Regions from separate parts of the Bradyrhizobium xenonodulans genome, predicted to be linked through region 3. Evidence: predicted binding sites of a transcription regulator. Region 3 holds the regulator's gene; each other region holds the start of a gene.
What was found. Region 3 encodes LexA, which represses DNA repair genes until DNA is damaged. Its sites were predicted from a motif close to TGTTCNNNNTGTGTTCNG; they were not measured.
Positions count from the first base shown of each region.

Region 1: the regulator LexA is predicted to act here: its motif matches at 2,702-2,719, upstream of uvrA (excinuclease ABC subunit UvrA).
Region 2: the regulator LexA is predicted to act here: its motif matches at 2,753-2,770, upstream of I3J27_RS09245 (DUF3072 domain-containing protein).
Region 4: the regulator LexA is predicted to act here: its motif matches at 2,494-2,511, upstream of recA (recombinase RecA).

Region 1 is NZ_CP089391.1:4,234,871-4,239,949, forward strand. It holds gene I3J27_RS19910 (single-stranded DNA-binding protein) at 1-385, opposite strand, end outside; gene I3J27_RS19915 (outer membrane protein) at 850-1,611, shown strand; gene I3J27_RS19920 (outer membrane protein) at 1,847-2,536, shown strand; gene uvrA (excinuclease ABC subunit UvrA) at 2,816-5,079, shown strand, end outside.
Region 2 is NZ_CP089391.1:1,967,406-1,972,484, forward strand. It holds gene I3J27_RS09230 (Do family serine endopeptidase) at 1-1,517, shown strand, start outside; gene I3J27_RS09235 (hypothetical protein) at 1,789-2,151, shown strand; gene I3J27_RS09240 (DUF6496 domain-containing protein) at 2,164-2,451, opposite strand; gene I3J27_RS09245 (DUF3072 domain-containing protein) at 2,522-2,716, opposite strand; gene I3J27_RS09250 (hypothetical protein) at 2,832-3,053, shown strand; gene I3J27_RS09255 (hypothetical protein) at 3,072-3,284, shown strand; gene I3J27_RS09260 (hypothetical protein) at 3,334-3,579, opposite strand; gene I3J27_RS09265 (hypothetical protein) at 3,675-3,932, opposite strand; gene I3J27_RS09270 (hypothetical protein) at 4,044-4,295, shown strand; gene I3J27_RS09275 (HWE histidine kinase domain-containing protein) at 4,386-5,079, opposite strand, start outside.
Region 3 is NZ_CP089391.1:4,353,846-4,358,924, forward strand. It holds gene I3J27_RS20485 (molybdopterin molybdotransferase MoeA) at 39-1,250, shown strand; gene lexA (transcriptional repressor LexA) at 1,427-2,128, shown strand; gene I3J27_RS20495 (hypothetical protein) at 2,410-2,610, shown strand; gene I3J27_RS20500 (hypothetical protein) at 2,801-3,235, shown strand; gene I3J27_RS20505 (GAF domain-containing protein) at 3,457-4,401, shown strand; gene I3J27_RS20510 (ComEC/Rec2 family competence protein) at 4,408-5,079, opposite strand, start outside.
Region 4 is NZ_CP089391.1:5,202,689-5,207,767, forward strand. It holds gene I3J27_RS24835 (hypothetical protein) at 13-1,011, opposite strand; gene recA (recombinase RecA) at 1,313-2,401, opposite strand; gene I3J27_RS24850 (hypothetical protein) at 3,124-3,246, opposite strand; gene I3J27_RS24855 (hypothetical protein) at 3,780-3,980, shown strand; gene I3J27_RS24860 (hypothetical protein) at 3,993-4,148, opposite strand; gene I3J27_RS24865 (hypothetical protein) at 4,515-4,682, shown strand.

The DNA.
Region 1 (5,079 bases), 120 kb from region 3:
CGTCGCCGAAGCTGCCGCCTCCACCGCCGCCGCCACGACCGTCGAGCATGGTCAGGGTCGAGTTGAAGCCCTGCAGCACGACCTCGGTCGAATACTTCTCGACGCCGCTCTGATCAGTCCATTTGCGGGTCTGGAGCGCGCCCTCGATGTAAACCTTCGCGCCCTTCTTCAGATACTGCTCGGCGACCTTGCAGAGCCCTTCATTGAAGATCACGACGCGATGCCACTCGGTCTTTTCCTTGCGCTCGCCGCTGTTCTTGTCACGCCAGGTCTCGGAGGTGGCGATGCTCAGATTCGCGATCGGCCGCCCGTCCTGGGTGCGGCGGATTTCAGGATCCTTGCCGAGATTTCCAACCAGAATGACCTTGTTGACGCTTCCCGCCATCGCCGCTCTCCACTCCGAATGCCATTGAATCAAGAAGGCCGGTCCGCTCCCCGCGTTCCGCCGCGCCCCTGTTGAGGCGACCCTATACGCTCGCCGGACACTTGCGGGCGCCGATCAGCCCGTCCCCCCTCGGGTTATCCCCACATATAGCATCGACCATCGGTTCGTTCCAGATTTGTTCTTTGTGAATCACGACGCCGAATGTGGGGGGGGCCGATCGGCCAAGGGGCGGCAGAAGGACACGTGCCGGATGGAACCTTTCCATACGCCCGCAAACGAGAAAAACAACTTAACATTCATCAAGTTAGTAACGCCTCCGCAGCCAAGGAAGTGTGGCATTTCGGAGACGGACTCTCCCCATCGATTCGGACTACGCTCGCCTCGGAATTAATTCATTTGGGCGTCGCGTCTAATCAAACCGCTTCGGGGATTTCCAGAAGCGGATGAACCTGGGGAGACTGGCAATGAACAAGATCCTGATCGGTGCAATCGGTGCAGTGGCGTTGGGCCTGTCGGCTCCCGCGAGCGCGGCGGACATGGCCGCGCGTCCCTACACCAAGGCTCCGCCGCCGATGGTTGCCGCGATCTACGATTGGAGCGGCTTCTACATCGGCATCAACGGGGGCTGGGGCTCCAGCCGCAATTGCTGGGACTTCGTGACCCCAGTCACCGGTACGCTGATCGATGACGGCTGCCATAACGCAACGGGCGGCACAGTCGGTGGTCAGGTCGGCTATCGCTGGCAGTCGGCCAATTGGGTGTTTGGCGTGGAAGGCCAGGGCAACTGGGCTGACTTCAGTGGAAGAAACATCAGCCCGACCGCGCCAGGTCAGCAGAACCGTACGCGGGTCGATGCCTTCGGCTTGATTACCGGTCAGATCGGTTATGCCTGGAATAACGTTTTGGTCTACGTAAAGGGCGGCGGCGCCGTGGTGGACGACAGATACGACCTCATCGTCGCGCCGGGCTTTGTGGGTGCTGGCACGATCTTCGGTTCGGCCGACGGAACACGCTGGGGCGGAACGGTCGGCGCGGGGGTCGAATTTGGCTTCGCCCCGAACTGGTCGGTGGGCTTCGAGTACGATCACATCTTCCTCGGCACTCGAAACGTCGACTTCACCCTTGGCGGAGCCTTCGTTCAGACCGAACGCGTCCGTCAGGACGTCGATCTCGCCCTCATCCGGTTGAACTACCGTTGGGGCGGCCCGGCGATCGCCAGGTACTGATCGCAAGCATAGTCTTTTTGTGACGAAAGGCCGGCCTCGTGCCGGCCTTTCTGCTGTCTGTGAGCGAAGGAAACAATCAGTCAGCGATTGTGACGTTTTGTGAATGTTGTGGCTTTTCGGAGACACAACTTGCGGCTTCAATGGTGTAGACCGTCAGCAGTTGGACCACAGCGTCCGATGTCCTTCCAAGCTTAAGGAAGGCAGAAACAGAAACCGGGACTGGGATTAGGTTGAAATGAAAAAGGTTTTGTTGGCTTCGGCCTGTTTGTTCGCACTCGCTGCTCCGGCTTCGGCCGCTGATCTGGCAGCTCGCCCCTACACCAAGGCTCCGGTGGCTGTTGCCTCGGTCTACAACTGGACCGGCTTCTACCTCGGTATCGTCGGCGGCGGCGCCTGGGAAAATTCCTCGACCGACCCGAAGATGAAGGGCGGCTTCGTCGGTGGCACCGCCGGCTACAACTGGCAGACCGGCAATGTCGTGTTCGGCATCGAAGCCGATGGCGCTTGGGCTGACGTCAGCGCCTCGGTCACCGGCCCCGTCATCGTTCCCGGCTTCGGTGTTGCCACCGCCACGCTGAGCTCGAAGACCGATGCAATGGGCACCGTGCGCGGCCGCATCGGCTACGCCGTCAACAACGTCCTGTTCTACGGCACCGGCGGTTACGCCTGGATCGACAACAAGCTCAGCGCCTCCGCGCTCGGCGTGACCATCTCCGACAGCAAGTGGCACTCCGGCTGGACCGTCGGTGCGGGCGTCGAAGCGTTCTTCGCGCCGCAGTGGTCGGTCAAGGGCGAGTACCTCTTCCGCAGCCTCGGCGGCGAGACCTACTTCTCGGGCGCCCTGCCCACCGGCACGCTCGAGTTTCACACCGTGCAGGTCGGCGTGAACTATCACTTCGGGGGCCCGGTGGTCGCGAAGTACTGAGCTTCGCCTCCAACGCCATCCGCGTTACGAAAGGCCGGCCTTGTGCCGGCCTTTTTGTTTGACGGGCACGTTCCCGCACAGTTCCAGATGCCCTGCTCCTGCCAGATGCCGCCAGCGCGCCAACAATCCGTTGACGATTCGCAAGTCCCACTGGAAATCCGTCTCCGTTCTTCCTACGTTCGCTGACAACCCCATCGGCGCCGATCCCGGTTCCGGGCGAAGCGCGCCTTTTACACTGGCGCGATCACGCACCTTTGGGATTGCTTGAGGGCAACTCGGATGGATGAAGTGATCAAGGCGAAGCGCCAACAACAGAACGCGGGATCACACCTGCGCGCAATTACGATCCGTGGCGCGCGCGAGCACAACCTCAAGAACGTCGATGTCGAGATTCCCCGCGACAAGCTCGTGGTGTTCACGGGACTGTCCGGCTCCGGCAAATCCTCGCTCGCCTTCGACACGATTTATGCCGAAGGCCAGCGCCGCTACGTCGAATCGCTGTCGGCCTATGCGCGCCAGTTCCTGGAGATGATGCAGAAGCCCGACGTCGACCAGATCGACGGCCTGTCGCCGGCGATATCGATCGAGCAGAAGACGACCTCGAAGAATCCGCGCTCGACCGTCGGCACCGTCACCGAGATCTACGACTACATGCGCCTGCTCTGGGCGCGCGTCGGCGTGCCCTATTCGCCGGCCACGGGACTGCCGATCGAGAGCCAGACCGTCTCGCAGATGGTCGACCGGGTGCTGGCGCTGCCCGAAGGCACCCGCCTCTATCTGCTCGCGCCGGTCGTGCGCGGCCGCAAGGGCGAGTACCGCAAGGAGCTCGCCGAATGGCTCAAGAAGGGCTTTCAGCGCGTCAAGATCGACGGCACCTTCCATGAGCTCGCGGAAGCCCCCACGCTCGACAAGAAATTCCCGCACGACATCGACGTCGTGGTCGACCGCATCGTGGTGCGCGCCGACATCGGCCAGCGCCTCGCCGAAAGTTTTGAGACCGCGCTGAAGCTGGCCGAAGGCCTCGCCGTCGTCGAGTTCGCCGACGCGCCGGCGGCAGCTCCCGCGGAAGAGAAAAAGAAGACCGCGAAGATCCACGACAAGAGCGGGCCCGAGCGCATCCTGTTCTCGGAAAAATTCGCCTGCCCGGTCTCGGGCTTCACCATTCCGGAGATCGAGCCGCGACTGTTCTCCTTCAACAATCCCTATGGCGCCTGCCCCGCCTGCGGCGGCCTCGGCGTCGAGCAGCATGTCGACGAGGACCTCGTCATTCCCGACAAGGAGCTCGCCATCGGCAAGGGCGCGATCGCGCCCTGGGCCAAATCGTCGTCGCCCTATTACATTCAGACGCTGACTGCGCTCGGCAAGCACTACAAGTTCACGCTGACCACCAAATGGAAGGATCTGCCCAAGAAGACGAAAGACGCGATCCTCCATGGCTCCGGCGAGGACGAGATCAAGTTCTCCTACGAGGACGGCGTTCGCTCCTACGACACCAAGAAGCCGTTCGAGGGCGTCATCACCAACATCAACCGCCGCTATCGCGAGACCGAGAGCGAGTGGGCGCGCGAGGAGCTGGCGAAATATTTCCACGACGTGCCGTGTGGAGGCTGTAACGGTTTCCGGCTGAAGCCCGAGGCGCTCTGCGTCAAGATCGGCACCAAGCATATCGGCGAGATCTCGGAGCTATCGGTCAGGAAGGCCGGCGAATGGTTCGAGACCGTGCCTGATGCGCTGAACGCGCAGCAGAACGAGATCGCCGGCCGCATCCTGAAGGAGATCCGCGAGCGCCTCACCTTCCTGCTCGATGTCGGCCTCAACTACCTCACGCTGTCCCGTTCCTCCGGCACGCTGTCCGGCGGCGAGAGCCAGCGCATCCGCCTGGCCTCGCAGATCGGCTCGGGACTGACCGGCGTGCTCTACGTGCTGGACGAGCCGTCGATCGGCCTGCACCAGCGCGACAACGCCCGCCTGCTCGACACCCTCAAGCGGCTGCGCGACCTCGGCAACACCGTGATCGTGGTCGAGCATGACGAGGACGCGATCCTGCTCGCCGACTACGTGCTCGACATCGGCCCCGGCGCCGGCATGCATGGCGGCAACATCGTCGCCGAAGGCACGCCCGCCGAGATCATGCGCAACCCGAAATCGCTGACCGGCAAGTACCTGACCGGCGAGCTCGAGGTCGAGGTGCCGGAGCGGCGTCCGCCGAACCATCGCCGCACCATCAAGGTGGTGAACGCGCGCGGCAATAACCTCAAGAACGTCACCGCTGAAATTCCGCTCGGCCTGTTCACCTGCGTCACCGGCGTCTCCGGCGGCGGCAAGTCGACGCTGCTGATCGATACGCTCTACCGCGCCATTGCCCGCAAGCTGAACAATGCCAGCGAGGGCGCAGCTCCCCACGACCGCATCGAGGGCCTCGAGCACATCGACAAGATCATCGACATCGACCAGTCGCCAATCGGCCGTACGCCGCGCTCGAACCCCGCGACCTACACCGGCGCCTTCACGCCGATCCGCGAATGGTTCGCGGGCCTCCCCGA
Region 2 (5,079 bases), 2.4 Mb from region 3:
CCGACACCACGACGTCCCGCACGATCTTGAAGCCGCGCCGGCTGGCGCTGCTCGGCACCGTGGCCGCGCTTGGCTTGGCCGTGCTGGCTGCGTCTCCCGGCTCCTCGCCGCTCGGCATGACTTCCTTCATCGCCCCGGCGCAGGCTGCGGAGGCGACCGCCACGCCGCCGGGCTTCGGCGATCTCGTCAGCAAGGTCAAACCCGCCGTCATTTCGGTGCGGGTCAAGATCGACCAGGACAACGACAAGAGTGCGATGCTGCAACAGAACCGGATGGATCAGGACGAGGATTCGCCGTTCGACCAGTTCTCGCGGCAGTTCGGCTTCCGTGGTCCGGGCGGCATGAACGGCATGCCGCGCCAGCGCCACCAGATGATCACCGGCGAGGGCTCCGGCTTCTTCATCTCCGCCGACGGCTATGCCGTGACCAACAATCACGTCGTCGACCACGCCGAGTCGGTTCAGGTGACGATGGATGACGGTTCGGTCTACACGGCCAAGGTGGTCGGCACCGATCCGAAGACCGATCTTGCGCTGATCAAGGTCGACGGCAAGAAGGATTTTCCGTTCGTCAAATTCGCCGACCAGAAACCGCGCATCGGTGACTGGGTGGTCGCGGTCGGAAATCCCTTCGGCCTCGGCGGCACCGTGACCGCCGGCATCGTCTCCGCCAGCGGCCGCGATATCGGCAATGGTCCCTATGACGACTTCATCCAGATCGATGCGCCGATCAACAAGGGCAATTCCGGCGGTCCGGCCTTCGATATGAGCGGCAACGTGATCGGTGTGAACACCGCGATTTACTCACCTTCCGGCGGCTCGGTCGGTATCGGCTTCGACATTCCGGCCTCGACGGCAAAGCTTGTCGTCGCGCAATTGAAGGACAAGGGTGCGGTCACCCGCGGCTGGCTCGGCGTGCAGGTGCAGCCGGTCACCGCCGAGATCGCCGACAGCCTCGGCCTGAAGGAGCCGCGCGGCGCGATCGTCGACAATCCGCAAGGTGGCAGCCCGGCCGCGAAGGCCGGCATCGAGGCCGGCGACGTCATTACCGCCGTCAACGGCACGGCGGTCAAGGACTCCCGCGATCTCGCCCGCACCATTGCCACCCTGGCGCCGGGCACGTCCGTGAAGCTCGATGTCATTCACAAGGGCGACAGCAAGACGATCACGATGGCGCTCGGCGAGGTGCCGAGCGAGCGGCAGGCTAGGGCCGATGTCGGCAAGGCACAGCCCGGTCCCGGCACGCCGCGGCTCGGCCTCAGCCTCGCACCGGCCGGCGACGTCCAGGGCGCGGGCCGGAAGGGCGTCGTCGTCACCGAGGTCGATCCGCAGGGACCGGCCGCGCAGCGCGGCATCCAGACCGGCGACGTCATCCTCAATGTCGCCGGCAAGGCCGTCGCCAATGTCGACGACGTCCGCTCGGAGCTGGCGCAGGCGAAGTCGTCCGGCAAGAACAGCGTGCTGTTGCAGGTCAGAGGCGCGGAAGCGACCCGGTTCGTCGCGGTGCCGCTGGCATAAGGCACGCGTTCAACGACGAATTCGGAAGGCGGCCGGGCAGGCCGCCTTTTTCGTGCGCGTCTGGAAGATACCCACAGGCCGCCGATAACATTCTCGTTAACGGCAGTCATGGTGACGGGTTCGTCCGAAAAAGCCGCGTTCGCTGGTCACAGTTCGGACTCGCGTGTTGCGCCTGGGCGGCAATGAAGCCACCGGGACGAATTGCAGGCGTGGAACTTCGAGCGTCCGGCCGTCTTGTGGAACCGGTCGTTCGCATTTGATCGGTGCCGACATGGATCGATTGAAGCTCTCGCTGAGATGTGCGCTGCTGGTAGCGCCAATCGTGCTGACGACCGGAAGTGCGCTGGGGCGCGACGATGGCCGTTATGCCAACTCGCCCCTGAAACCCTGGTTCGACAGTTTGCGCAGCCATCTCGGGCCGTGCTGTTCGGATGCGGATGGCTTTGCCGTATCCGATCCCGATTGGGAATCCCACGACGGACACTATCGCGTGCGGCTCGACGGGCAGTGGGTCGAGGTGCCGGACGAAGCCGTCATCACCGAGCCCAATCGCGCCGGCCGCACCATGGTGTGGCCGGTCAAAACCGCGTTCGGGATTTCCATTCGCTGCTTCATGCCGGGCAGCATGATCTGACGCAGGTCAGCGTCACCGCTTGCTGGATTTGCGCTTCGCGCTCTTTCTCGTTTTTTTGGTTGTCTTCTTGGTTGTCTTCTTCTTGGCTGTCTTCCGCTTCGACGCCTTCTTCGGGACCTTCTTGCCCTTCTTGCGGGCCTCGGACAGGCCGATCGCGATCGCCTGCTTGCGGCTCTTCACGCGACCGCCGCGACCGCCGGGCCCCTTCTTCGCAGTGCCCTTCTTGTAACGGCGCATCTCGCGCTCGACGTCACTGCCGGAGCTGCGTGAGTAGCGGCGCTTCTTTGCCTTGCGTGCCATCGACTCTCTCCCTTGGCCCGGGGAAAGAACCGTATTGCTGACGCAGCGTTCCAAACGCGCGGCGCGCGTCTCAGAACGAGTTCGCCAGCTCGATCTCCGCCTCGAGCACCTGGATGCGCCGCGCGGCCTCGGCGAACGACAGGTCCCGATCGTATTGTGCGGGCTGATACGCCTCGTCACTCAGCCGCTTCAGCTTGAGCCCCTGCGTCCGCGTCATCTGCTCGCTGAGAAAAGCCCTGGCGTCGTATTTACCCTGAACCTGCATCTGTCCTCTCCATTCTGAAATCGTGACTTGACTATATGTTCTTATTTTGTTCTAACAAGCCATGGACAACAGAATTAATGAAATTCGACGTAAAATCAGCGCCTTGAGGCTGGAAATGGCCGATATCGAGGTGTCCGTGCGCGACCTCGTCAATCGCGATCGTGACTGCACAGAAAAGGCCCTGGCGCAGATGGATCTGCGCCGGAAGATCAACCTGCTGATCGGCGAATGGAAGGCAGCTGGCGGCGGCGACGTCCTGCCAAATGTCCGCGACCGGGTGCACCTTCGCACGGCGAAGACATCAGGCATTCCGCTGCGCCTGAGCGCGCGCCGCTAAGAGTCTTGGGAGCGCGCGGTGGAGGAAGACCCGGACGCGTACCGGATTCTAAAACTGCGCGCCGAGATTCTCGAACTTGGCTCCGCCATCCGGCAGTTGCAGCGCGAAGGCCTCGACCATGCTGCGGCCCAGCTCCTGATCGCACGCAAGCGCGCGCAGCTCGAGCATCTCGTGAAAGCGAATGCCGTGGGGCGACAACAAGATGGCCCCGCCTTGTCGCGGGGCCATTAATTGTCTCGTCGGCCGAGCTTACTTGGGGCCGCGCTTACTTGGGCCGAGCTTACTTGCTGTTGCTCATGCCCTTGCTGTTGTTGTTCGTCATGGTGCCGCCCTGATCGGAGCCGGGACCGGACCCCCCTTGGCTGGAGGGATCAGCACTCTTGGATTTCGTGTTCGCGCCAGTCGTCTGCGAGGACGAGGTCGAGGATTCGTGTTTCGCCTTGTGCGATTTGGCCTGCGCGGCGAACGGGGCGGCGGCAAGGCCGGTTGCCAACATCATGGCGAGAGCGAGCTTGGTGGTTTTCATGCGCGGGAACTCCCTGAGTTAAATTGACGCAGGCAGCCAACCGTCATTCGCGGCAGGAGTTCCGAATGAAATCGCGCCGTGTGTTCACGCGCGCTTCAAAATTCCTTGTCTTCGGTAATGATGAACACGACGCCCGTGAGTGTCGCGCCGATCGCGAACGTCGTCACCAGCGTGACGACGAAGACGGCAGCGATCGAATCTCCGCCATGGTTCAGTAGATTGGCGACCGCCGGATTCGACAGGACGAGCGCGAGTCCGAAGACAAGGCCGAGGGCTGCGCCCATCATCGCATGCGTCATCAACTTGATGACGCCGGTCGGAGAGATGAGGCTCGGCGATTTTTTCGCGCGCATGGAACCACCTCACGGTGCGGCATGCAAACGCGCCCGACGACCGCGAGTTCCCTTCCCATGAAGGATTTGTCATCCCCGGCTTCATCCGGCGTTCATGCCGGTCTTGCGAGGATGAGCGCCATCAACACGGGAACATTCGATATGGGTAAGGTGGTCTTTCTCTATCGCTCACTGGCCTATCGCAACGCGGCCGCGGACATGCTGCGCAAGGCGCGCAAGTTGCCGCGCGGCGCCGAACGCAGCGCGGCCCGCCGCTATGCCAGGGCGCTACGCGATCTCTCGCAGACGGAAGCCTGGCTGGAAGGACGCGTCGCTGACGAACTGCAGCCGATGCCGCGCATCAGGGTCGCCGCGTCGCGCTAGGTTCTGATTGAATCAGAACCGAAGCTCCAGATTCTTGTTTCGACGCGTTTTCTTTCCGCGAACCGGAGACCACTTCGCTCGAAAACGCTTCTAACCTGAAGCCCGCTGAAGGGCTTCAGAGGGAGCCGCGTCGAATTTGCTTGCGGCCGCCGGCGCTGCTGCGGTCTTCCGGGTCAGCGGCACCTCGAGGCGGCACAACAGGCCTTCGGCGCGCCAATCGAACAGCGCCTGCCCGCCAAGCTGGGACTCGACGCTCGCCAGCAGGCTCCTTGTGCCGAAGCCGCGAGATTTCGGTATCCCGACGAGCGGGCCGCCGGATTCCTCCCAGATCAGTGTGAGGAGATCGTCCTCGGCCTGCCAACCGATCGTGAGCCTTCCCGACCGCGTCGAGAGCGCACCATACTTTGCCGAGTTGGTGAAAAGCTCGTGCAGCGCCAGCGCCAGCGTTTGAGCAGTCGCCGGCAGCAATTGAACTTCGGGACCGGCCAGCCTGATCTGGCCTCCGAGCGAATAGGGCGCAAGCTCCTCGTCGATCAGCTTGGAGAGCTCCGCGCCCTGCCAGCTCGACAGCGACAGGATGGTGTGCACGCGCGCCAGCGCATTGATGCGCCCCTCGACCGCGTTGACATAGGCCTTGACCTCGTCGGCACGGGTGAGGCGCACGATCGACTGCGCCAGCGCCAGCGCGTTCTTGGCGCGATGATCGACTTCCCGCGCCAGCAGATTCTGCCGCTCCTCGGCGCGCTTGCGCTCCGTGATGTCGACGGTGACCCCGCTGACACGC
Region 3 (5,079 bases):
CTCAACCACGACACCTTCGATTTGTGGGAGTTTCACCCGTGGCCCTCATGCCGGTTTCCGACGCGCTCGCCGCGGTGCTCGCCGGCGCGGAGCCGCTGCCTGAAGAGATGGTAGCTCTCGACCAGGCCTTCCATCGCGTGCTCGCGCGCGACGTCGCGGCGCGGCGCACGCAGCCGCCGCAGGCGATGTCGGCGATGGACGGCTATGCGGTGCGCGCGGCCGACGCTGCAAAGATCGATTCCCAGCTCAACGTGATCGGCGAAGTCGCGGCGGGCCGGCCGTTCGCCGGATCGGTCGGCACCGGCGAAGCGGTGCGGATCTTCACTGGCGGCGTCGTTCCCGATGGCGCCGACGCGGTCGTGATCCAGGAGGACACGGTTGTCGACGCCAAGCGCATCACGATCAAGGAAGCCGCGGTGCCAGGACGGCACATCCGGCCCGCCGGCGTCGACTTCCGCGAGGGCGACGTGCTCCTGCGCAAGGGCAGCCGTCTCACCGAGCGCGACCTCGCCCTCGCCGCGGGCATGAACCACCCGCACCTCGCCGTCCACCGCCTTCCCAAGGTCGCGATCCTCGCCACCGGTGACGAGCTGGTGATGCCGGGCTCGACGCCCGGTCACGGCCAGATCGTCTATTCCAACGGCTACGCCCTGCACGCGCTCGCCCGCAGCGAGGGCGCGGATACCGTCGACCTCGGTATTGCCGCCGACACGCTGGAGGCCACCACGGCCGGCATCCGCCGCGCCCGCGAAAGCGGCGCCGACATCCTGATCACGACCGGCGGCGCCTCGGTCGGCGACCACGATCTGGTGCAGCAGGCGCTGAGGGACGAAGGTATCTCGATGGCGTTCTGGAAGATCGCGATGCGGCCGGGCAAGCCGATGATGAACGGGCAGCTCGGGGCGATGCGCGTGATCGGCCTGCCCGGCAATCCGGTGTCGTCCTACGTGTGCAGTTTCCTGTTTCTCGTCCCGCTGATTCGTGCGCTGTCGGGTCGCTCAGTGATTCATCATCGCCGCGAGCGCGCCGTGCTCGGCCGCGACGTCGGCGCCAATGATCAGCGCGAGGATTATCTGCGGGCGCGCCTGGAGATGCGCGACGACGGCGCGCTGATTGCTGTTCCGGTCAATCACCAGGATTCCTCGCTGCTTGCAAATCTCGCTGCGGCACAGGCACTTCTCGTGCGCGCACCATTCGCACCGAAAGCCGAGGCCGGCACGCCTTGCGAGGTGTTGCGACTGCCCGTCTGAACGCTTCGTTCGCGTGCGTTCCGCGAACTTTGTCGCGTTCACGGTAAATTAAGCAGTTGCGGAACATGTATCGAACATATAGTGTCCGTTCATGATTTGTTTCGAGGATGTAGCGGCTTATCGCTGAATTCATCGTCTCGGAATCGAACGACATCAACCGGGGGATTTTGGTCGAGATGTTAACGCGCAAACAATACGAGCTCCTGCGGTTCATCAGCGAACGGCTGAAGGAAAGCGGCGTGCCGCCCTCCTTCGACGAGATGAAGGACGCGCTCGACCTGCGCTCGAAGTCGGGCATCCATCGCCTGATCACCGCGCTCGAGGAGCGCGGCTTCATTCGCCGCCTGCCCAACCGCGCCCGCGCCATCGAGGTGATCAAGCTGCCCGAGCTTCAGGCGGCCGCCGGCAACCGTCGCGGCTTCACGCCGAGCGTCATCGAGGGCAATCTCGGCAAGGTGCGGACGACCTCCAGCCCGCCCGCCGACGAGGGCGAGCGCCCTGTCGCGGTGCCCGTCATGGGCCGGATTGCGGCCGGCACGCCGATCGAGGCCTTGCAGACCCGCAGCCACACCATCAGCGTCCCGCCCGACATGCTCGGCTCGGGCGAGCATTACGCGCTCGAAGTGCGCGGCGATTCCATGGTGGAGGCCGGCATCCTCGACGGCGACATGGCGCTGATCCAGCGCAACGAGAGCGCCGACACCGGCGACATCGTGGTGGCGCTGATCGACGACGAGGAAGCGACCCTGAAGCGCTTCCGCCGCCGCGGCGCCTCGATCGCGCTCGAGCCCGCCAATGCAGCCTATGAGGTCCGCATCCTGCCGCCCAACCGGGTGAAGATCCAGGGCAAGCTGATCGGGCTGTACCGGAAGTACTGATGGCGAGGGTACCTCGTATTGGAGGTACTTGGTTATCGCAGGTACTTGGTATCGAAGGTACTTGGTATCGAAGGTACTTGGTATCGAAGGTATTTGGTATCGAAGGTATTTGGCGCGATCGACGATCGCCCTCAACGATTGGAGCGGATGATTGTCCGCTCCCGCTGGATAGTCTTTCTGGTTTCGCGCAGATTATCCGGCCGCTCCTCCGGCGCTAGATCCTCGGCACGCCGCACGAAGCAAGCGTTGCTTCGCGGCCTTGACTGACCGAGGAGACGACCATGCGCAACATCATCGTGGGTACAGTCGCGGCGGCGCTGATGGCAGCATCAGCGTCGCAAGCCTTCGCCGCACCATCGCGTCACCATGTCCGCAAGGAGATGGCAGCCAGCGCGGAGGTCCGCAGCGCGCGTCATGCGATCGAGCAACCGTCGCAGCCGGGCTGGCAATACTCCGGTTGGTCGGCACCGGCAGGGCGTTGACACGCGCCACCGAAATGCACGGGCGCAGGCTTTGTTCCTAACGGATTCGGGAAAGATAATGTGATCGCGGCCTGCCGCGGCGAGCCGCAGATTTGCCTACAACCGGGCAGAGCCTTCATACTTTCACTCTGATGGAGGCTTGCGCCTCGGGAAGAGACGCGGGTCGCCATCTCTGCATGAGGAGCACCCGATGTGTGACTACAGCCTGCATGCCGTCGCGTCGCGTCCCGCCGAAGTCGGCGAGACGGTCGTCACGACAACCTTCCGCGGCACCTCGACGCGCGGCTTTGCCTCCGCGGCCGATCCGACCGTCGCGGTCTGTCTGCTGCCGGGAACGGAGCTCGCCTTCGCCGACAACGTCCGCTACGACAATCGCTGGATCTGGACGCGCACCGTCAACTCGCGCGTCGGCAAGTTCGGCAAGATCGATCCCCACATTCCCGATCGCCATCATGACGCGATCGAATTCCCCGACGGCAAATACGTGCTGGTGACGCAGCTCGTTGAAGGCCAGCGCGCGACCGTCCTGCAACTGCCCGTGACTCAGCCGGTTGGCGAGCGCGAGCACAAGCCGGAGATCATCGCCGACAGCCGGCCGACCATCACCCGCCTGCCGATCGGGTGACGCGGCCTTCCCCGCCGCCAGGCTGGGGCCAGGATTGAAATCGCCATCGCCGGCCGAGGCCGGCGAGATGGTTTGGTTGCGTTTCAAAAATCCGATCCGGCGGGTCAACTCGCCATACCTTCCACCGCACGAAGTTTGCGCTGTCCTGCCTGAATTTTGAACGTCCGTTCCACAGCCAGATGGCCGATGCTGTTCCCGGCTTGAGGCGGCGGACACGTTCGATGAAAACCTTCATTCGCGTCGTTGAACTCTGGGTACCCGACCGGACGCGGATGCGGCTGGAATTCGGCGGCGGCCTCTACGGCGACGAGGGCCTCTCCGCCTTCAGGTCCGTCAGCGAAACCTTGCGCTTCGGATATGACGAAGGCCTTCCCGGCAAGGCCTGGGCCAGCGGCCATCCCGTGATCCTCACAAAATTCGCCAACTCCTATTTCAAGCGAACCGACCAGGCCCTCGCGGCCGGCCTGACCTGCGGCGTGGCGGTGCCGGTGTTTGCAGGCGAATTCCTCCAAGCCGTCATGGTGCTGTTCTGCGGTGACGACGAGGCGCATGTCGGCGCGATCGAGCTCTGGCACAACGATGCCGACATCTCCCACGAGATGGGGCTCGTCGACGGTTATTACGGCACTGCCGACATGTTCGAATTCAACTCCCGCCACACCAGATTTCCGCGCGGCTTTGGCCTGCCCGGACGCACCTGGAAGGCCGGCATGCCGCTCATTATCAAGGATTTGCACGACGCCAGGAGCTTCCTGCGCTGGGAGGACGCCGCCAAGGTCGGGATCAATCTCGGCGTCGGCGTGCCCTATCGGACCGGCACCAACCAGACCTTTGTCCTCACATTCCTCTCGGCGCAGGCAACCCCGATTGCGCGACGCTTCGAGATCTGGGTCCCGAACGAGGCCCGTTCGGCATTGATCTTTCGCGCCGGCGATTGCAGCGCGCAGACCGACCTCGCTGCGCTCTACGCAACGAAATCCATCGCCAAAGGCGAAGGCAGCATCGGCGGCGCCTGGGCGACCGGCATGCCCGCGCTCAACGAGGATCTCGCGCATGACGGCTCGATCGCGGGCGCCGAGGCCCGCGCAGCCGGCTTCCGCCGGATGGTGGCCTTGCCGGTCATCGGCAGCACGGCACTCGACGCCATGCTGGTCTGGTATCTGTAGCGCCGCTCAATCCTCGGCTTGCAGGTCCGCCTCGGACGGCGTCGCGTCCCGATTGCGGGACGCGGCCGCCGGCGGCGCAAGGCTCGCCCCGAAATCACTCTCGCGCGCGATGGCCGGCGACCACGGGCGGTCGGTGCCCCTCGGCTTCACCGCCTGCACCGCAAAGCCGTCGCCGCGCTGCGTCAGCGCCAGTGCGCCCTGCCCTGCAAGGCGCTGACGATCGACCACCATCGCCGCGCAATCCGGCGGCGCGGGCCGCGCCGTCACCACCAGCGCGGCCCGGCTGCAATCATCTGCCAATGAATCGATGCGCAACGCCAGCGCGACCAGGCGGCCGTCGGCGAGCGGCGTCACACAGCCGGACTCGTCGCAGGACACACCAGCGCCAAGCGAGGGACTGCCGGCATCGCGCGGATCGGCGTCGGCAGCCAGCCACTCCCTAAGCAGAAAGCTGTCCTTGCCGGCCCTGATCAGATGTAGTTGGCCGTCCCTGCCTCGCACCGCGACGCTCTGGCCGTCACCGGCGATCAGAATGTCGGGCTGACGCGCCGCCAGTCCCCAGAGGATCCCGGCCAGCAGCACCAGCGCGCCGGTCCAGCGCAGCGGCGTGCGCAACAGGCCCATCACGATGATCCCCAGGCTTGCCACGACCAGCGGCGCGATGCCGAAAGCCGGGAT
Region 4 (5,079 bases), 850 kb from region 3:
CAGCCCCCCGCATCAGGTCGGCGCAATCAACGAACGGGTCTTGGGATCCCATCGCCAGAGCCGCTCGTTGGTGAGGAGCGTGCCACCCCACCAGCGCCGAAGCGGATTGTAACGGCGGAAATCTTCGCGGCCTTCGAGAACTGCTCTTCCGAATTCGGTCAGCGACAGCCGGCTCCGGCGATAAGCGGCGTTGCGGCCGCGCGCATCGTGCGGGGCGAGCGTCGCGAGCTTCGGGTCGAGACCCGCGATCGCCGGCACGGGACCGGAGGCGAGCCCTTCGAGCAACGGGCCGAGCTCCCATTGGTCGAATACGCGCGTGTCGAGCAGCCCGCCCGGCTGAAACAGCTCCCGGGTACGGTTGTGCCCCTTTGCGATCAAGTCGAGAAGCTGCGTTTCCGTCGCACCCAGGCCCGTGATGGGTGACGGCAATTCTGCCAGCAACTGCTCCATCGCCGGCTTCAGGAAGGGCAGCTTGGGGAAATCCCTGCCGAGCAATCCGAAACAGAGCTCGGGCGTTGGTGCCCGGTAGGCCTCCCAGGCGATGCGGGCAGCCTCGAAGTCGCGCTCGGTGACGTCGAAGCCCCGCACGGTATGATCGCGAAGCCTGGCGCCGCCTGCTCCGAGCAAATCGAAATCGACGACTCGCAGCTTAAGACGCTCGGCCGCGTATGGTTCGGAGCGGAGATAGTCGAGTATCCAGATCAATAGCAATTGACTGTTCGGTTCGGAATCGAACCACAGCTCAATGAGATCGACGCCATAAGCGTTACAGAACCAGACCAATCCAAGATTCTTGTGTGCGAGGCCCGTCTGGGAGGACCGCCTCACGAGGTCGGACCACTGCACCTCCGGATCGCGTGGGTACTTGCGACCTTCGAGATATTGATCAAGATGATGCGACGTAGGCAACGGCCCGGAAACGAAGCGAAAGATGAGCGGGGCGACCATGTCGACGGGATTCGCGTGGATGAGGCCAACACCGGACGAACTCGTCAGGACTACGCGCTTCATGGCCCGGCACCCTACTCCCAAACGAGACACAATCGCCTCTCAGATCTTTCGTGTAGGCCGCAAAATAAGCCGAGAGCTTTTCCGCTGGCGGGAGCGGCCCCACGCAGATTGAAAATGGAACGGGATGATGATCTCGGCCAAACCCGATCGAGCAAGATCACTCCCGCCACCCCAGCCGGTCAAGATCAGACGCTTCATCGCGCCACCCGATCGCTACAAACAAAACGAAACGGGCACTGACGACGTCGGCAACTCAACGTCCTCAGCGCCCGCTCCTCGCGAAAAACTCTTCGCGTTAGTCTTACTCGTCCGCCGGCTCCTCGCCGTCGGCGTCGCGCTCGGGCGTGCCGGCGAGAATCTGCTCGGCGATCAGGCCGGAGTTCTGGCGGATCGAGGTCTCGATCTTGGCGGTGATGTCGGGGTTGGCCTTCAGGAACGCTTTCGAGTTCTCGCGGCCCTGGCCGAGGCGCTGGCTGTCATAGGAGAACCAGGCGCCGGACTTCTCGACGATGCCGGCCTTGACGCCGAGATCGAGGATCTCGCCCATCTTGGAGACGCCCTCGCCGTACATGATGTCGAACTCGACCTGCTTGAAGGGCGGCGCCAGCTTGTTCTTCACCACCTTGACGCGCGTGGTGTTGCCCACCACTTCGTCGCGCTCCTTGATCGCGCCGATGCGGCGGATGTCGAGGCGGACGGAGGCGTAGAACTTCAGCGCGTTGCCGCCGGTGGTGGTTTCCGGCGAGCCGTACATCACACCGATCTTCATGCGGATCTGGTTGATGAAGATCACCATGGTGTTGGACTTGTTGATCGAGGCCGTCAGCTTGCGCAGCGCCTGGCTCATCAGACGCGCCTGAAGGCCCGGCAGTGCATCGCCCATCTCGCCCTCGAGCTCGGCCTTCGGCACCAAGGCCGCGACCGAATCGACCACCAGCACGTCCACCGCGCCCGAGCGCACCAGCGTGTCGCAAATCTCCAGCGCCTGCTCGCCGGTGTCGGGCTGGGAGATCAGGAGCTCGTCGATATTGACGCCGAGCTTGCGGGCATAGACCGGGTCGAGCGCGTGCTCGGCGTCGATAAAGGCGCAGATCCCGCCCTTCTTCTGCGCTTCCGCAACCGTATGCAGCGCCAGCGTGGTCTTGCCCGAGGATTCCGGCCCGTAGATTTCCACGACGCGCCCCTTCGGCAGGCCGCCGATGCCGAGCGCGATGTCCAGCCCGAGCGACCCGGACGAGACCGCCTCGACATCCATCGAGCGGTCGTTCTTGCCGAGCTTCATCACCGAGCCCTTGCCGAACTGGCGCTCGATCTGGGAGAGCGCGGCAGCCAGAGCTTTACTCTTGTCCATGGAGGATCCTTCGACGATACGCAGGGCAGTGGTGGACATTGGGTCGTGCTCCTTATGGCGAGGATTCGCTAGAGGGACAAACGGTTGGCGGGGCGGCGCGGCGATAAAATCAATGTACCCCATTTGTTCTAGGTTCGCAATATGTTCTTTTGCGGATTTTGGCGCTGGCCTGTTTCCGACCTCAGCGGCCTAGTTTGAAAGTGGTAGTGGCCTAATTCGCGATTCTTCTTGAGCAACCCTGCCCTTAGTGAAACGTTAGGAACTATCACCGAACGGAACGTGGCTTTTATCGGTGATGAGAACGCCGGTTCGCGCTCCCGCCTTCCTCGAAAGGAAAGGAGCAGCGCCGTGCAAAAGCGACGCCGTTTCAGGCACCCCAAATCCCTTGAAGAACGTCTTGCGGATGAAGCCAAGGCTTTGCGTGAGGCAGCCAACGCCCTTCCGCCTGGCGTTGAGCGCGAGTGTATGTTGCTCAAAGCTCGACGCGATGAAACCGCATTGCACATAACGGAATGGCTTACCTCGCCCGGCCTGCGGCCGCCGACCTAAGCCCTAATTGAGCAAATCACACGCCGAAAAATGCCGCATGCGAGCGAAGCAATGCCGCTTGAATGCAGCTAACGCGCAAAGTGCGACTGAAGAAGAAGCTTGGCTTGATCTTGCTTCCGATTGGGCAAGTCTGGCGGCCGCCTTTGAAGTGGAGGATGGCCCCTCAAAGCCGAATGGAGGACAGTAGAGGCCGCCTCAGTTGGCGGCCTCTTTCATTTCTCAACGAACTGCGAAATGTCCTCGTCGTCCTGATCGGCTAGAATTTCTTTATCGATTGCAAGCTTCTGAATGAGGCGCTCAATTTCCTTCACGCCAATCTTGCCAGTGACGATCAAGCGAAAGCTTGCGTCCTTAGGCAACGTGGCCTGTTTTGAAAATTGCCGTGGCTCATTTCGGCCAGTACCCAAATTTGAGTACCGTCCGTATTTGACCCCTAGTGGCCTAAATTGAATTTGGCAGTGCCCTGTTTGGGACTAGGCCGCCCGATATTGGCACGAACTGCACATCACACGGGTTCCACTTCCGCTATCATGGCCTCACAGAGCCCGTGGGGAGGCCTCGATGCAAAACGAGCGCTTGTACATCGCTGCGGTAGTTGCATTTGGAACGCTACCTGTCCTGCTGACAGCCATTGCCGTCCTCATGCAGTAAGGCCGCCTCAGTTGGCGGCCTCTTTCATAGATCCAGTTCGAGTTTGTTGACCGAAGATGCGCTTGACGTGGCCCTCGTACTCGGGGCGATCACGCGTTGGATTTTGAGGGTGGCCTGATTGAATTGTGTCCACTCTGGAACCGACAGCCGCGCATCTGCGTACTTAGATCAAATCCCAGTAAGCCCCACGGATTAGGACCCGTTTTTGGAGGTTGCGATGAGTGAGCGGCGTCGGTTCAAACAAACAGACATTCTCGAGGTCCGTCTAGCCGAAGAAGCGGCTCGCCTACGTGAGAAAGCCAAATCACTTCCACCTGGAGCGGCTCGCGAGGAGATGCTGCGAAAGGCCCGAGAGGCAGAAACCGGCTCGCACATGAGCGAGTGGCTGCGGTCCCCCGGTCTACAGCCGCCGAAGTAAAGTAAGGCCGCCTCAGTTGGCGGCCTCTTTGATTTTCCCCGATCCACCGCATTTGGTGCACGGGCGAAACTCGATCTTTTCACCGAGCCGAACCGGCTTCATGCCGGCGTCCTGGCCCGTGCCGTCACATTCCGGGCAGTTGCGTTCGACGTCCTTCGGTTCTGTCATGTGTGCCTCCCGCTATCCCAAAGTTACTTAAACGTGCATTCTCGGGCAATGCTTCTTATCCAGACGGGCCGGGCAAAACGGGTTCGCAAATATTCGATCACCCTAGCGATCATCCTTTCGCTATCGGGAGCGTTTGCGGCTTTGCTGACACTGCATTGGTATGTCCTGCCGCCACGGAAGTAGGCGCTGTCCCGTGTCCAGATTCAGAGACGAGCGAGCTCGTCATGCCTCCTCTTCCACTGAACATGACGCGCATCAAAGACTCGGGCGCCCATCGCCGTCATAATTCCGCAATCGTTCGGCACTGAACCTTCCGTGATCGTCGGCTTTGTCTGGGTTGGGATCGCCATAGTGGGGACCTCTGTCATGACGGAAAATACGCACCAGGATGCTCTCAGGCGCAATCCCCTGCTCGAGGCGGCGCAGGAGGAGATGGTGAAATTCGAGCGGAAGGAAAACGAGTTCCGCAAGAAGGACCGCGCGGAGCGCGCCGCCGAGCTCCACCTCCCCTTGGGCGAGATCAAGGTTCATTAGGCCCGCGAGGGCCAGGCCTTCGGATCTGACCGCGGTCGCGCCGGCGCCAGGCTGACGGCCCGGGGACGCGTCACAGAGGGGTGGCCGCCAGGATGCGCCTTCGGAGGCCGGTCAGAAGCAGTAAAGGTATCCAAATACCGCAAGTAACCCATTGATCGCGCAGCGAAATCGCCAGGCCACCTACTGTGCATGGGGTTGTTTTCGACTTTTTTGTTTGGGACGCGCCCGCGGGTGTCCATCCTGGATGGCCGGCCCCCGTCCCCTCCCACCGCGCTACATCAGCACCAGCAGCGCGATGCCGATCACAAGCACGACGAAGCCAGCCGCCGTCGCGGCGGCGAATGACCGCTCTACGTTATCCATGATGCCACCCCGTTCCCGGCGCGCCACGTTTCCC